Regions from separate parts of the Virgibacillus sp. Bac332 genome, predicted to be linked through region 1. Evidence: riboswitches for the same ligand, from Rfam matches in the RefSeq annotation. Region 1 holds a riboswitch; the other holds the start of a gene.
What was found. A riboswitch is a leader RNA that binds a small molecule or an ion and turns the genes downstream of it on or off. The one in region 1 is predicted to bind S-adenosylmethionine.
Positions count from the first base shown of each region.

Region 2: linked by a shared signal. The riboswitch ahead of metK (methionine adenosyltransferase) and the one ahead of D9782_RS21725 (YezD family protein) in region 1 are both predicted to bind S-adenosylmethionine.

Region 1 is NZ_CP033046.1:4,435,040-4,442,712, forward strand. Features, by position in the region: gene D9782_RS21715 (sugar ABC transporter substrate-binding protein) at 1-415, opposite strand, end outside; gene D9782_RS21720 (glycoside hydrolase family 13 protein) at 775-2,547, shown strand; SAM riboswitch class I at 2,621-2,737, shown strand; gene D9782_RS21725 (YezD family protein) at 2,832-2,993, shown strand; gene D9782_RS21730 (bifunctional homocysteine S-methyltransferase/methylenetetrahydrofolate reductase) at 3,220-5,070, shown strand; gene metE (5-methyltetrahydropteroyltriglutamate--homocysteine S-methyltransferase) at 5,100-7,397, shown strand.
Region 2 is NZ_CP033046.1:4,072,457-4,080,129, reverse strand. Features, by position in the region: gene D9782_RS19975 (IS1182 family transposase) at 241-1,932, opposite strand; gene pckA (phosphoenolpyruvate carboxykinase (ATP)) at 2,172-3,758, opposite strand; SAM riboswitch class I at 4,027-4,137, shown strand; gene metK (methionine adenosyltransferase) at 4,435-5,631, shown strand; gene D9782_RS19960 (gamma carbonic anhydrase) at 5,902-6,423, opposite strand; gene D9782_RS19955 (tetraprenyl-beta-curcumene synthase family protein) at 6,504-7,586, shown strand.

The sequences.
Region 1 (7,673 bases):
CTTGTAAAGCGGTATCGGTGTAATCGCTTTCTTTATTTCCGAAATTGACTGGTTCTACTAATCCCCTAAGTACTAAATCACCAATTCTATCATGTGGTTGAAAAATGATATCAGGTCCGTTCCCAGCAGGTCCTTCCACGTCCAGTTTTTCAACCTGCTCCAACATATCCACTGGAACCATGTCTACTTTAATACCTGTTTCTTCCGTATAATTTTTCGTAATTTGCTTAACTGCTTCTTGTTGTTTTTCCTCTGCATTCACCCAAAGTTTCAGAGAATCTGGTTTTTCCGGCATTTCATTCTCTGCGGCTTTCCCATCGTTGCTAGAGTCTTCCTTTGGTTGATCTGGTCCACAAGCGACTAGAATCCCAGCCACTACTACCAATACAAATAAATAAATGAAGCTTTTTTTCACCCTGTACTCCTCCTAAATTTATTAATTTGAAAGATTGCATTTTTAATGAAAACGTTTGCGCAATCTTTGTATATTAATTATACAGATTCTCTTTAAAAACACAACTGAAATTTAGAAACTTCATATTATTTACTCTTCTAATAATATAGCGCTTACATTATTAAATAAATAATGTTAAGATAATCGATAAAGTGAATCTTCAACCTGTTGGGGTTTTGTTTATCCCCCGCTTCCCTATATTGTTTTCATTTTATTGGTTGAAGTGTGGTCTTATCGTCAGTTATATATGGGATAAACATTCCTTAAATTTTCGTCTTATTTTTAAAATAGCGCAAACGATTGTACAAAGGAGGAGAAAAATGCACAAAGAAGCTATCTATCACCGACCAAAAAATAATTTCGCCTATGCATATGACTGTGATACATTACATATTTTCTTGCAAACAAAAAAGAGTGATATACAATCCATTGATCTTATCCATGGTGATCCTTATGATTGGATAGATGGTCAATGGCAGACAACCATAAAACCGATGGAAAAATCAGGCTCTACTCATTTCCATGATTTTTGGTTTACACAAGTAAAACCTACATTCCGAAGAATGCGTTATGCTTTCATTTGTTCTGACGATGAAGAATCCTATATTTACAGTGAGGGAGGATTTTTTACACATCCTCCTAAAGACATAGCTCATTATTTTTGTTTTCCATACTTGAACAAAACAGATGTTTTCAACCCACCTGACTGGGTTAAGAAAACAATATGGTACCAGATATTCCCTGAACGTTTTGCAAATGATAATGAGAAATTAAATCCTAAGGGAAGTTTACCTTGGAATTCAACCTGCCCTAGCCCCACTAATTTTTTTGGAGGAGATTTCCAAGGAATAATTAACCACCTTGACTATTTAGAAGCATTAGGAATTAATGGAATATACTTGACACCGATTTTTAAAGCGCACTCAAATCATAAGTACGATACGATAGATTACATGGAAATTGATCCACAATTTGGAGACAAGAAGCTGTTTCGTGAATTGGTTAAAAAATGTCATCAGCGTGGAATAAAAATAATGCTCGATGCTGTCTTTAATCATAGTGGATTTTACTTTCCTCCGTTCCAGGATGTACTAGAAAAACAGGAGCAATCAAGTTATACGGATTGGTTTCATATAAAAGATTTTCCTATCCGTACGGAACCAGTACCAAATTACGATACGTTTGCTTTTGTATCGACAATGCCCAAATTAAATACAGAAAACGCTGCAGTACGAAATTATTTATTACAAGTGGCTCGTTATTGGATTAAGGAATTCGACATTGATGGCTGGCGCTTAGACGTTGCTAATGAAATTGACCATTCTTTCTGGAGAGACTTCCGTCGTACAGTTAAAGAGGCCAAACCAGATGCCTATATTTTAGGTGAGATTTGGCATGATTCAATGCCTTGGCTACATGGAGACCAATTTGATGCAGTTATGAATTATCCATTTACAAACAGTGTCATTGATTTTTTTGGCAAAAATGAAATAAAAGCATCTGACTTTACAGCGTCAATTTCAACATTACTGCATATGTACCCACGAAATATTAATGAAGTAGCCTTTAATCTCTTGGATAGTCATGACACGCCTCGCGTGTTAACATTAGCAAATGGTAATGTAGAAAAAGTAAAATTAATGTATTTATTTCAACTATCATTTGCGGGAACACCCTGCATTTATTACGGTGATGAAATTGGCATGCAAGGTGGTGAAGATCCTGGATGTCGCTCATGTATGGAATGGAACACCAACAGGCAAAATCTTGAACTATTTCAATTCATTCAAACACTCATCACATTGCGAAAAACAGATCCCCTTTTTGGCAATTATGGTAATTTCAGATTTATTTATGATGATAATGAAGCAAATCTTATTTGCTATGAAAAAAGGAATATAAATAGGCGCCTAGTTTTTATTTTACACGCAGGAAAAATGAAAACAAAGCTTAGCATCCATTCTATCATGGACGAGACTAAATCTATTAGTGAATGGTTCCTATCAAAACAAGGAATGATCAGGAAAGCATTGGATTCTAAAACCGATCCATTAATAATACAGCCACTTAGCTATCGTATTTTTGAAATGTAATAATTTTTTAAAATTTTCTCTTGACAGTCTATTTACTTTCTAAGATAATGAGTACAATCAAAACTTCATAATTTACCTATCGAGAGTCAGGGGAGGAAACTGGTCCATTGATCCTGCGGCAACCATACTCATTCAAAAAGAGTAATACGGTGCTAAATCCAGCAAACGAAAGTTGTTTGAAAGATGGGAACTGTAATGTATAAGCCAATCAAACCTCTTTCAATCTGAAAAGAGGTTTTTATTTTTTTCTCTAACTATTTTGGTGATTTAAAAGGAGGGATCAGATGGCACAGATCGATGATACGAAAATAAACGATATTATTTCAGCAATTCAAAGGGTCGAGTTTGGATCATTAGTAATTACGGTTCATGAAGGAGAGGTTACACAAATTGACACAACGGAGAAAAAACGCTATCCATTAAAACCAAAAGTAAAGAGAAAGTGATAGGAAAATAATTCTTTCACTTCTTTCATTATTACTCCACTTTGTTCGTATGTTGCGCTTATTGGAACACCAATGGCCATATTTGCAAAGTCGAAGTAAAGCTACTTAAATAACTTTCGCTTATGCTGATTAGACGACTAAAGGCACCCACTTGAAGAAGAATATATTCTTCGTATTAGTAGGGTGTCTTTTTTTAAATAAAAATTGGAAAGGAGTGTGATGAGAGATGGATTTATTAACTGAATTAGATAGAAGAATCCTTATTGGTGATGGTGCAATGGGGTCTTTACTTTATTCCTATGGAGTGGATCACTGCTTTGAAGAATTAAATCTTACATTAGAAGAACAAATTGCACAAATTCACCAAGCATATATTCATGCTGGTGCTGATTTAATTCAAACAAATACGTATGGTGCCAATTATATTAAGCTCGCCAGATATGGATTAGAGGATCAAGTAAAAAAAATCAATACAGCCGCTATAAAAATAGCAAAGCAAACGGCTAGTGAGGATGTATTTGTGCTTGGAACGATTGGTGGTATACATGGTACACAAACACTTCAAGCCACGAATGATGAAATTAAGAGAAGCTTTAGAGAACAGTTATATTGTTTACTATTGGAGGGGGTAGACGGTCTAATCTTAGAAACCTACTACGATCTAGAAGAGTTGACAACTGTACTTGAAATAGCTAGAGAAGAGACAGCGCTACCAATTATAGCGAATGTATCCATGCATGAGGCAGGTATACTACAAAACGGCATCCCTTTACCAGAGGCATTACAACGGTTACAAAACACAGGAGCAGATATTGTCGGAATTAATTGCCGCTTAGGTCCATTTCATATGCTTGATTCTTTAAAGGAGGTCCCTTTACTAGAAAGGTCATTTCTTGCAGCTTATCCAAATGCTAGTCTTCCTGCATATCGTGACGGAAAACTTATCTATGAAAATGAGCCAGATTATTTTAAAAGCTGTGCCAAAGATTTTCGTAATGAAGGGGTAAGGCTTCTTGGAGGATGTTGTGGAACAACTCCCGCCCATATTCAAGCAATTGCAGAGGGCGTTAAAGATTTAGAGCCGTTACAGGAAAAAGAAGTAATTCCTAAAGCAGAACCGATTGAAATTCGTAATAGTCCAATAGATAAAGAGCCCCGCTTAATAGATATGGTAAAGCAAAGACATTCTATTATCGTTGAATTCGACGCACCGAAACACTTAGATACGGAGGAGTATTTGGAAGGGATTAGAGCTTTAGATAAAGCAGGTATTGATGCAATTACACTTGCTGACAATTCATTGGCAACACCTAGAATCAGCAATATAGCAATCGCTGCAAAAATCAAACAGGAAATCGGTATCAAACCACTCGTGCATTTAACTTGTAGAGATCGCAATTTAATCGGATTGCAATCACATCTAATGGGATTACATGCACTTGAGATCAATGAAATCCTAGCCATTACTGGAGACCCTACTAAAATAGGAGATTTCCCTGGGGCAACATCGGTTTTCGACCTAACATCACTTGACTTAATTAAACTCATAAAACAATTTAATCAAGGTTTGTCATTCTCTGGTAAATCACTTAGACAACCTACTAAGTTTCAAGTTGGTGCGGCCTTTAATCCCAATGTTGCAAGACTAGATAAAGCTGTTAAGAGAATGGAAAGAAAAATAGATCGAGGTGCTGATTACTTTCTAACACAACCAATATACAGTAAAGAAAAAATTATCGAGCTTGCCGAAGAAACACAGCATATAGATAAGCCAATATATGTAGGCATTATGCCATTGACATCAACCAAAAATGCAGAATTCCTGCACAATGAAGTACCAGGAATTAAAATGCCAGAAATTATTCGGCAACGAATGAAAAACGTAGCAGTAGATAAGCAACAGTCCATCAAGCAAGGAATTGAGATTGCAAAGGAATTGCTTGATACTGCGCTAACACATTTCCAAGGCATCTATTTAGTAACCCCATTTATGCGTTATGACATCAGTATACAATTAGTAAACTATATCCATAAATCTTTAGAGATAAACCATTCATCAATGATGAAACGAATATAACCAAAATACAAATTACAGGAGGAAAAAGAATGACATTTACTGCAATTAGCTCTAACTTAGGTTACCCAAGAATTGGAGAAAAAAGAGAATGGAAACGAGCGCTGGAAAGCTTTTGGAAGGAAGAAATTACAAAAGAACAATTAATTAAAGAAACAGATAAAATCAGGTTAAAAAATTTGAAAAAGCAACAGGAGCTTGGCATTGATCTAATACCAGTTGGTGACTTCTCTTTCTATGATCATGTGCTTGACACATCAGCAATGTTCGGTGTTATTCCAGAACGTTTTTCTTACAATGGTGGAAAGGTTGATTTAGAAACCTATTTTGCTATTGCCCGTGGAACTAAAGATGCTGTTGCTTCAGAAATCACCAAGTGGTTTAATACGAACTATCATTATATTGTTCCCGAATTGGAACATGCACAGCCTATACTAACAGAAAATCGTCCACTTGCTTTTTATAAGGAAGCAAAAGAAGAATTAGGTATCGACGGTAAACCTGTAATCTTAGGCCCAATCACATATTTAAGCTTAGCAAAGGGGTATAAAGAGGAAGAATTCGATGAATTACTGGATGTGTTTGTTCCATTGTATCTGCAAATATTGGAGGAATTAGAATCAGCAGGAGCTACATGGGTCCAGATAGACGAGCCTATCTTTGGAACCAAATTAGATGATGCAGTGATTCAAAAAGCAAAAAAAGTCTATACGCAATTCTGCGAAGCAGCACCAAAACTAAAACTCATTTTACAGACATACTTTGAACATGTGATCAATTATGAATCTATTATTGAATTCCCTGTTGCAGCAATCGGTCTTGACTTTGTTCATGGTGATAGCTTACAACTAATTAAGCAGTTTGGTTTTCCTAAAGATAAAGTATTAGCTGCTGGTATTATTAATGGTCGAAACGTTTGGCAAGAAAACATAGCAGATAAGCTTTCTATTATTGAAGAAATAAAATCAATTACGACTATTCAAGATATTATTTTACAGCCTTCCTCTTCCTTATTACATGTACCGGTAACGAAAAAGCTAGAAGTGGATTTAAATCCAGATATAAAAGCTGGCTTATCCTTTGCTGACGAAAAGCTTGAAGACATTACTACACTTACAAAGGGCTGCAACGATGGAGAGCATAGTATTGCCACTAAAATAAAAACGAACCAAGAACAGCTTGCGCGCTTTAATAGTTCAGCATTGCGAACAAATGACCAAGTTAGAAAAGAGCTTCAGAGCCTAGATACTTCCGATGCAAAGCGGCCATTACCGTTCAATCAGAGGATTAAAAAGCAGCAACACGAATTAAAACTTCCATTATTACCAACGACGACAATTGGGAGCTTACCACAAACTCCAGTAGTAAGAAAAACAAGAACAAAGTGGCGCAAAGGGGAAATATCTAATGAAAAATACGAGCAATTTATAAAAGATAACATCGATAAATGGATTACTATTCAAGAGGAGCTTGAGCTTGACGTTCTAGTTCATGGCGAGTTTGAACGAACTGACATGGTTGAATACTTTGGTGAAAAACTAAATGGTTTTGAGGTCACAGCATTTGGTTGGGTGCAATCGTACGGTTCCCGTTGTGTAAAACCACCTTTGATTTTTGGTGATGTATCCTTTAATAAGGCAATGACAGTTAAGGAAAGTGTATATGCACAATCGTTAACAGAAAAGCCAGTGAAAGGAATGCTAACTGGACCTGTCACTATTTTAAATTGGTCCTTTGTCCATGATGACGCTCCACGTTTTACGATACAAAACCAGATAGCTCTGGCACTGCGAAAAGAGCTTGAAGCACTTGAAGAAAATGGTATTCAAATTATTCAAGTAGATGAGCCTGCCTTACGTGAAGGGTTACCGTTAGATGAAAGGAAATGGGAAGATTATTTAGAAGCAGCAGTTTATGCTTTCGGCTTAGCAACTTCAGCTGTGAAAGATAGCACACAAATTCATACGCATATGTGCTATTCAGAATTCCATGATATCTATGAAACCATTGATGCATTAGATGCAGATGTCATTTCTATTGAAACATCAAGAAGTCATGGGGAGATGGTAACTACGTTTGAAGAGAATACGTACGAAAAAGAAATTGGACTCGGTGTATATGATATACATAGTCCCCGAATACCTGCAAAGTCGGAGATTATACAGAATATTAATCGTGCATTACAGACCATTCCTCCAAAGCAATTCTGGATAAATCCCGACTGTGGATTAAAAACAAGAAATGAGGAAGAGACCATTGGAGCCTTAAAAATAATGGTTGAGGCTGCTGCCGATATACGAAAGGAGCATTTAAGTTACCAAAAGAACTAATTTACATGAAGGAATTGGAATAAAAGTAATGAAGAAACAACAAAAACGAACAATAATTAGATCGAATTAATTATTGTTCGTTTTTTGATCAGAATACATTCATCTAGTACCTGAAATATGCGAGACTCTCCTTGAAAATGAAGAACGCTTTTTCAGCACATACTTTAAAATTGATGAAGACGTCTGATTTTTATCCCACATATAACCGGCAGTAAGCCCCGCTTCAAGCAACAAGGTGAAACCAATATGAATAAGAGGGGGATCAACTGCCAGTAA
Region 2 (7,673 bases), 360 kb from region 1:
CAGTTTATGAACAGCTTAGAAAATGTGTGAATGCCTAGAAAAAAATAAGTCAAATGAATAGATGATCGAATAGTACGAAAATATTTATGGAACAGAAACGCAAGCTCCCGAATAGAAACGTAGCACTTGGAGCAAGTCAATGGAGATAAAGGAAGCACGGTAGCTTGCAAGCCAATGATGACTTAGATTAGGACGATTCGTGAAGTCGCCTCGTTTCTGGGCACTAGAGCTGGACGCAGCTCAATACGCTTTATAATTTACTAGACTAAAAAAAGGGGCTGGGACATAACTAGCCTGGAGAAGTAAAAAAGAGATTCCAGTTATCAAAAATAGATAGCTGGAATCTTTTTCATTATCATAAATACATGAATTTTGTGTTATGGCGGTGTACTTTCTTAAGTTCACCGCCATAAAGGCAAATCCTAATTCATTTTCCACTTTCGAATTGCCTCTCACCGACATTCGAGTGAAACGCAAATTGGCCTTCAAAAATCCGAAGACAGGTTCTACATCTATTTTTCGTTTACCATAGATTTTTCCTGTTTCTTCTTTTGAAAGCTGCTCTCTTATATATGCTTTTTGCTGTTCCCATTGAGCATTGTAATAAATCTTTCGATTCCCTTTTGCTTTGGTACAATGAACGCGTAATGGACATCCCGAACAATCTTCACATTCATAGACACGAAAGGTTCGTTTAAATCCGGCTTTATCTGTTCGATTCGATAGATATTGAAAAGGTACTTTCTTTCCATTTGGACAAGTAAAAAAGTCTCCGTCTGAATCGTAGTCCCAGTTGGATACATGGAAAGGATTTGTTTTATATTTCTTTTTCTTTTCCATCCGATAGGAATTATAAGTAATCAGTGGCGTTCTTTTTCTATGAAGTACATTACTGTAATTTTGTTCACTACCGTAACCTGCGTCGGCGACAATATGCTCGGGCAATTGAAAGTACCTATCTTCAATACTATCGAGAAAAGGAATAAACGTGCGAGTATCCGTAGGATTTGGAAATACATCGTAGGCTAATGTGTATTGACCTTCGGTCGCAATTTGTACATTATAACCTGCTTTAAGTTGACCATTTTTCATATAGTCATCTTTCATTCGCATAAAAGTGGCATCATGATCTGTCTTAGAATAACTATTGCGATCGCCTAAGATTGCCATATCTTTTTGATATTTGTGTTTACGAGCTTCAAAATCTTGGAATTGTTTACGGTATTGCTTGGGTTCTTTTCGTTCGGAACGAAGTTGTTTGCGTTCTTTTGCTTCTTTGCTTTCTTCGATTGCTTTATCATATTTTTCTACTTTTTCATCTAGCTTTTTAACCACTTCACTGAGTTCTTCCTTTGAAAGTTCATCGGAACTTTCCCTTTCTATTTCAGGAATAATTTCTTTTTCCAGTAATTCCTCATACATTTGATTCGACTTCTCTATTAAATCGGTGCTGTATTTTTCAATGGATTTTTTCCATACAAAGGTAAACTTATTGGCATTTGCCTCTATTTTCGTACCATCAATAAAAATAGCCTCTTCTTCAATCGCCTTCTCTTCAACAAGTTGACAACGAAATAAGACAAAACACTGACGTAATAATTCTTTTACTTCGGAATGAACACGAAAACGATTAATGGTACGATAACTTGGTTCATAGCCTTGTGCTAACCACATCATACGTACACTGTCTTTGATTAATCCCTCTATTTTTCTGCCAGAAAAAACAGACTGTGTATAGGCACATAAGATAATCTTCATCATCATGCGTGGATGGTATGCAGGACAACCTGTTTCACGCAAAAATCCCACAAATGATTCCTCTGGGATATGTTCTACAATATGGTTAACCGCATAGGCGATATCATTTTCTTGTAATTTCATTTCAAAATCTAAAGGCAAAACGACTTGATTCATGGTATAATGTTTAAACATAAAGGATACCTCTTTTCTAAGTTTTTGTGTAGTTACTTTAACTTTATCAGAAGGTATCCTTTTTGCGTATATAAATATTGAAAAAAGTAAAAAAAGTGATACGCCCTAAATTGGCGTACCACTTTTTTCAGTTACTGGGTTTTGTCCCAGCCCCAACCAGCTGTTATAGCTGAACAGTAAATTATACAACTTTTTTCACTCATTTATAATAAATCCTTTTGGGATGAGGAAACGATAAATTATCCTTTATAAATTGGCCCAGCCTGCATAATATCAGCGCTTGCTTCCGTGAATTTTTGGAAATTCTGATGAAACTTCATGGCAAGTGATTTTGCTTCCGTTTGATAAGCGTTTTTGTCTTCCCATGTGTTTTCGGGAACTAAGACGTCATCGGGAACACCTGGAACTTGGATAGGGATTTCCAATCCAAAAATATTATCTCTTATTGTCTCTACACTATTGAGTTCACCTTCTAATGCAGCATGAATCATTGCACGTGTATAAGACAGCTTCATGCGTTTACCAATGCCGTAAGATCCCCCAGTCCATCCTGTGTTTACAAGAAACACGTTTGATTGATAAAAATCAATTTTTTCACCAAGCATTTTCGCATACTTTGCCGGAGCTAAAGGTAAAAATGGTGATCCAAAACATGCAGAGAACGTAGCCTGTGGTTCTGTCACTCCTCGCTCCGTACCTGCAAGCTTGCTTGTGTAGCCACTTAAGAAATGATACATTGCTTGCTCTTTTGATAATTTACTTATTGGCGGCAATGTTCCCGAAGCATCTGCTGTAAGGAAGATAATTGTATTTGGATGCCCAGCAATACTTGGCACTGCGATATTATCAATGTTTTCAATTGGATAGGCTGCTCTTGTGTTTTCTGTTAAAGTTGTGTCATCATAATCAGGTAGCCTTGTTTGTTTATTAAGAATAACGTTTTCAAGGACAGAACCAAATCGTATTGCATTATAAATTTGCGGCTCTTTTTCTTGAGATAAATGAATACACTTTGCGTAACATCCGCCTTCAATATTAAATACTCCATTTGGACCCCAACCATGCTCATCATCACCAATTAATCTTCTGTAAGGATCAGCAGATAAGGTGGTTTTCCCCGTGCCGGATAAACCAAAGAATAAAGCCACGTCTCCCTCTTTGCCAACATTAGCAGAACAGTGCATAGATAATACATCTTGTTGAGGTAGTAAGAAATTCATCACTGAAAAGATAGACTTTTTAATTTCACCTGCATATTCGGTACCACCTATTAGAATGATTCGTTTTTTAAAAGAAACAAGAATAAACGCTTCTGAGTTCGTACCATCTACTTCAGGATCTGCTTTAAAAGTAGGGGCTGATATTACTGTGAATTCAGCTTGATGTGATAGTAACTCATCAGCAGTTGGAGTTATAAATAACTGCCGTGCAAATAGATTGTGCCAGGCATATTCGTTAATAACTTGTATTGGTAAGCGATACGCGTGGTCTGCACCAGCAAATCCGTTAAATTGGAATAGCTCTTCTTTATTTTTTAAATAGGAAATAACCTTTTCATACAATCGATCAAATACAGATTCATCAATGGATTGATTTACTGTTCCCCAATCCACCTGCTGTTCACTTACTTCATCTGTAACAATAAATTTATCTTTTGGGGAGCGACCGGTATAAGATCCTGTTGTTGCTTGAACTGCACCTGTTGCGGTTAACATGCCTTCTTCTCTTGCTAAAATTCTTTCAACAAGCTGAGGTACGGATAAATTTGTTTGTAGCTGTTTATGCGTGTATAATTCTTTTACGAAAGACTTTTCTACCGTTTTCATGTTAAATACCTGCCTTTATGTGAAATTGTATTCACGTTCTTTTGTTGAACGACCAAATAATCCTGAATATGTTTATTAGTATAACACATTTAAGTTAATAGTCCATACTAAATATAAAATAATTTTTATAAGATGTTGAATGTTTACAGCAAAAAATGTCGTTCAGAATCTTTCTTTCCTTTAGTATGAGTAAAAAACTTCTGAGAATACAGTTAAACTAGTTGACACATTAAGCTTCTTCCGATAAGCTAAGTTTCGAACGGATACTCTCTTATTCAGAGTTGGTGGAGGGACAGACCCAATGAAGCCCAGCAACCATCACTTTAGTGAAAAGGTGCTAACCTGATGCAAGGAGATTTTTTTCCTTGAACAATAAGAGCGAAAGGCCAGCAATCCTTTCCTCATGACAAGCGGGAAAGGCTTTTTTTATTAGTTATAAAAATTCTACACGTAGATGACTAACTTTAACCCGATTATAAACATATTAGTCAATTTCTAAGCTAAATTGTCATTCGCCTGCGTGTACGTGTGAACCAGGAGTGACAATAGAATATACGGTAGTAGGTAATCTTTCTGGTGCCTTTCTTATTTCAGTTTAACCTTAGTACTTATTACTGAATGAGCATATTTGATAAATAGAGTTCCGTAATCGATATTTGAAGGAGGATTTAGCAACATGGCTGCTAATCGTCGTTTGTTTACTTCTGAATCAGTAACAGAAGGACATCCAGATAAGATATCTGATCAAATTTCAGATGCTATTTTGGATGAGATATTAAAAACAGATCCAAATGCCCGAGTGGCATGTGAAACAACTGTTACAACTGGACTTGTTCTTGTAGCGGGTGAAATATCCACTACTACTTATGTAGATATACCTGCTATTGTTCGTAAAACTATAAAAGAAATCGGATATACTCGCGCAAAATTTGGGTTCGACGCGGAGACATGCGCAGTATTAACTGCCATTGATGAACAATCACCTGATATTGCTGGTGGAGTTGACACAGCATTGGAAGCAAGACAAGGAAAAATGAGCGATCAAGAGATTGCTGCAATAGGTGCTGGTGATCAGGGTTTAATGTTTGGTTTTGCTTGTGATGAAACAGACGAATTGATGCCACTTCCAATCTCATTGGCACATAAGTTGGCAAAGCGTCTCGCTGACGTTCGGAAGGATAAGACATTAGAATACTTACGACCGGACGGTAAAACACAGGTAACCGTTGAGTATGATGAAAATGATCAACCTGTTAAAATTGATACCATCGTAATTTCTACACAGCATCATCAGGATATAGCTACAGAGCAAATAGAAAAAGATTTGATAGAGCATGTTATACGCCCTATAGTACCAAATGAGTTATTAGATGAGACGACTAAATATTTTATTAATCCAACTGGCCGTTTCGTTATTGGTGGACCTCAGGGGGATGCAGGTTTAACAGGTCGAAAGATTATTGTTGATACGTATGGAGGCTATGCTAGACACGGTGGCGGAGCGTTTAGTGGAAAAGACTCTACTAAAGTTGATCGGTCAGCTGCATACGCTGCCCGTTATGTCGCAAAGAACATAGTGGCTGCCAGGCTTGCCAAAAGCTGTGAAGTACAGCTAGCCTATGCCATTGGTGTAGCAGAACCTGTTTCTATTTCGATAAACACTTTTGGAACAGGTGTTGTAAATGAAGAGCAACTAGTAAAAGCTGTTCGAGAATTATTTGATTTACGACCAGCAGGTATTATTCGTATGTTAGACTTGCAAAAACCTATTTATAAAAATACTGCTGCTTACGGGCATTTTGGAAGAACAGACATTTTATTTCCATGGGAGAAGACAGACAAAGTTGAGCAATTGAAAGCACTTATTAAGTAGTAAAGTCTTGATCATCCTTTAGCTTCACAATGGTTATGATACGAAAAAAGGTAACCTAGCTGATTTAATCTTCTAGGCTGCCTTTTTTCATAGTCTAAATTACAATATTTTCCATAAGGATAAAGAAGGCGTGTTGAGCTGCGTCCAGCTCCAGCGCACAGAATCTAGGTGACTTCACGAATCGCCCTAATCTAAGTCATCATTGGCTTGCAAGCACACCGTGATTCCTTTATCTCCGTTGACTAGCTCCAATCGCTTTTGTTCTTGAAGTTACTTACCGGAATTTGTATATTTTTTGTAGTAGATTGCTTTATCTACATATGATTTTCGTACACGTTCCATCTCCGCGTAATCTTCTAGAGTTAAGTCTCGGATTACTTTTGCTGGTCTACCAAGAGCTAACGTATGTGGCGGAATCGTTTTTCTAGGTGGCACAAGGCTTCCGGCTCCGATAAATGCATTTTCACCTATTTCCGCACCATCAAGAATAATGGAACCCATACCAATTAAAGCTTTGTTTCTAATCATGGCGGAGTGCAGGGTCACTTGATGTCCGACTGTCACATCATCCTCGATAATTAAGGGAAGATTAGGGCTTTGATGAAGCATGGACAGATCTTGAATACTAATTCTTTTACCAATTTTCACAGGTGCAACATCTCCACGAACTACAGTTTTAAACCATATACTAGAATATTCATCAATTGTAACGTCACCGATGATGGTTGCATCCTCTGCAATAAATGCAGTTTCATGAATTTGTGGTTGTTTTTCTTTATATGAATGTATCATTTGAATCCTCCTGGATAATATGGTGATATAAACAGTATAACAAAATTATAGCGGGGACAATGTAGATTGGAGGCAGCAAGTTGAGCAATCATGTACCAAATAACCCAATAATTTTAATGGCAACCGTTTATCTGAAAATTTTTCCAGCTGTAAGTAAAGAGTTAGTTTATTGGCAAAAACGTGCTGCGGAAATTCCCGATCAAGAATTGAGAACTCAGGCTTTATCAAGTATTTCTTCCAAACGTTTTCATTGTCAAGGAGGAGCAGTTTATAGCATATTAGCACATCAAAACTGGCAGAAAGCTGTACGATTTATTGTTGCATATCAAACGATAAGTGACTATTTAGATAATCTTTGTGATCGTAGTAATTCTATGGATCCAGAAAATTTCCGATTGTTACATCATGCTATGATAGATGCACTATCTTGTAATGATAGTAAAACGGATTATTATAAGTATTTTGAAAGTAAAGATGACAAAGGGTATTTGAAAGAGTTAGTTAGAACTTGTAATGAAGCACTAGCATCACTAAATCACATTGATCTTTTCCAAGAGCATGCGCTTAAATTGGCAAAATTGTATATGGATTTACAGGTACACAAGCATGTGATCATGGAAGAACGTATACCACGATTAACAAAGTGGTCAGAGAATATGAATGCATATCCGTTAAGCTGGTATGAATTTTCAGCAGCAGCAGGATCTACGCTTGGAATATATTGTTTGGCCTGCTATGGGTTTGCTGGGAGACTTAGTTCAGACAGAGCAAGCCGATTAGTATCTGGATATTTTCCATATATTCAGTGCTTGCATATTTTACTTGATTATTATATCGACCAAGTGGAGGATAAAGAAGAGGAAGATTTGAACTTCTGTAATTATTACCCAGATCAAATAACGATGCAGGAACGATTTCGGCACTTTTTATTAGAAGCTCACGTTAATTCAACGATGCTACCAGATGCTCCATTTCATCAAATGGTACTGCAGGGTCTAGTTGGGTTGTATTTAGGAGATGAAAAGGTCAAGTTAATTGACGGCTCTCGTCAAATGAAGCGACAATTATTAAAAGCGAGTGGAGTAGCTTCGAAATTTTTTCACTGGAACACGAGAAGTTATTATTACTTAAAAAGATTAGTTACTAGTAGTCGACAGGATTGAGTAGCGGGAGATATTTTAAGGATGATATTCATAAAAAGGGAAAATGAAAATACGTATAGTAGCATAAAAGTGGAGGAGGTCCTCCAC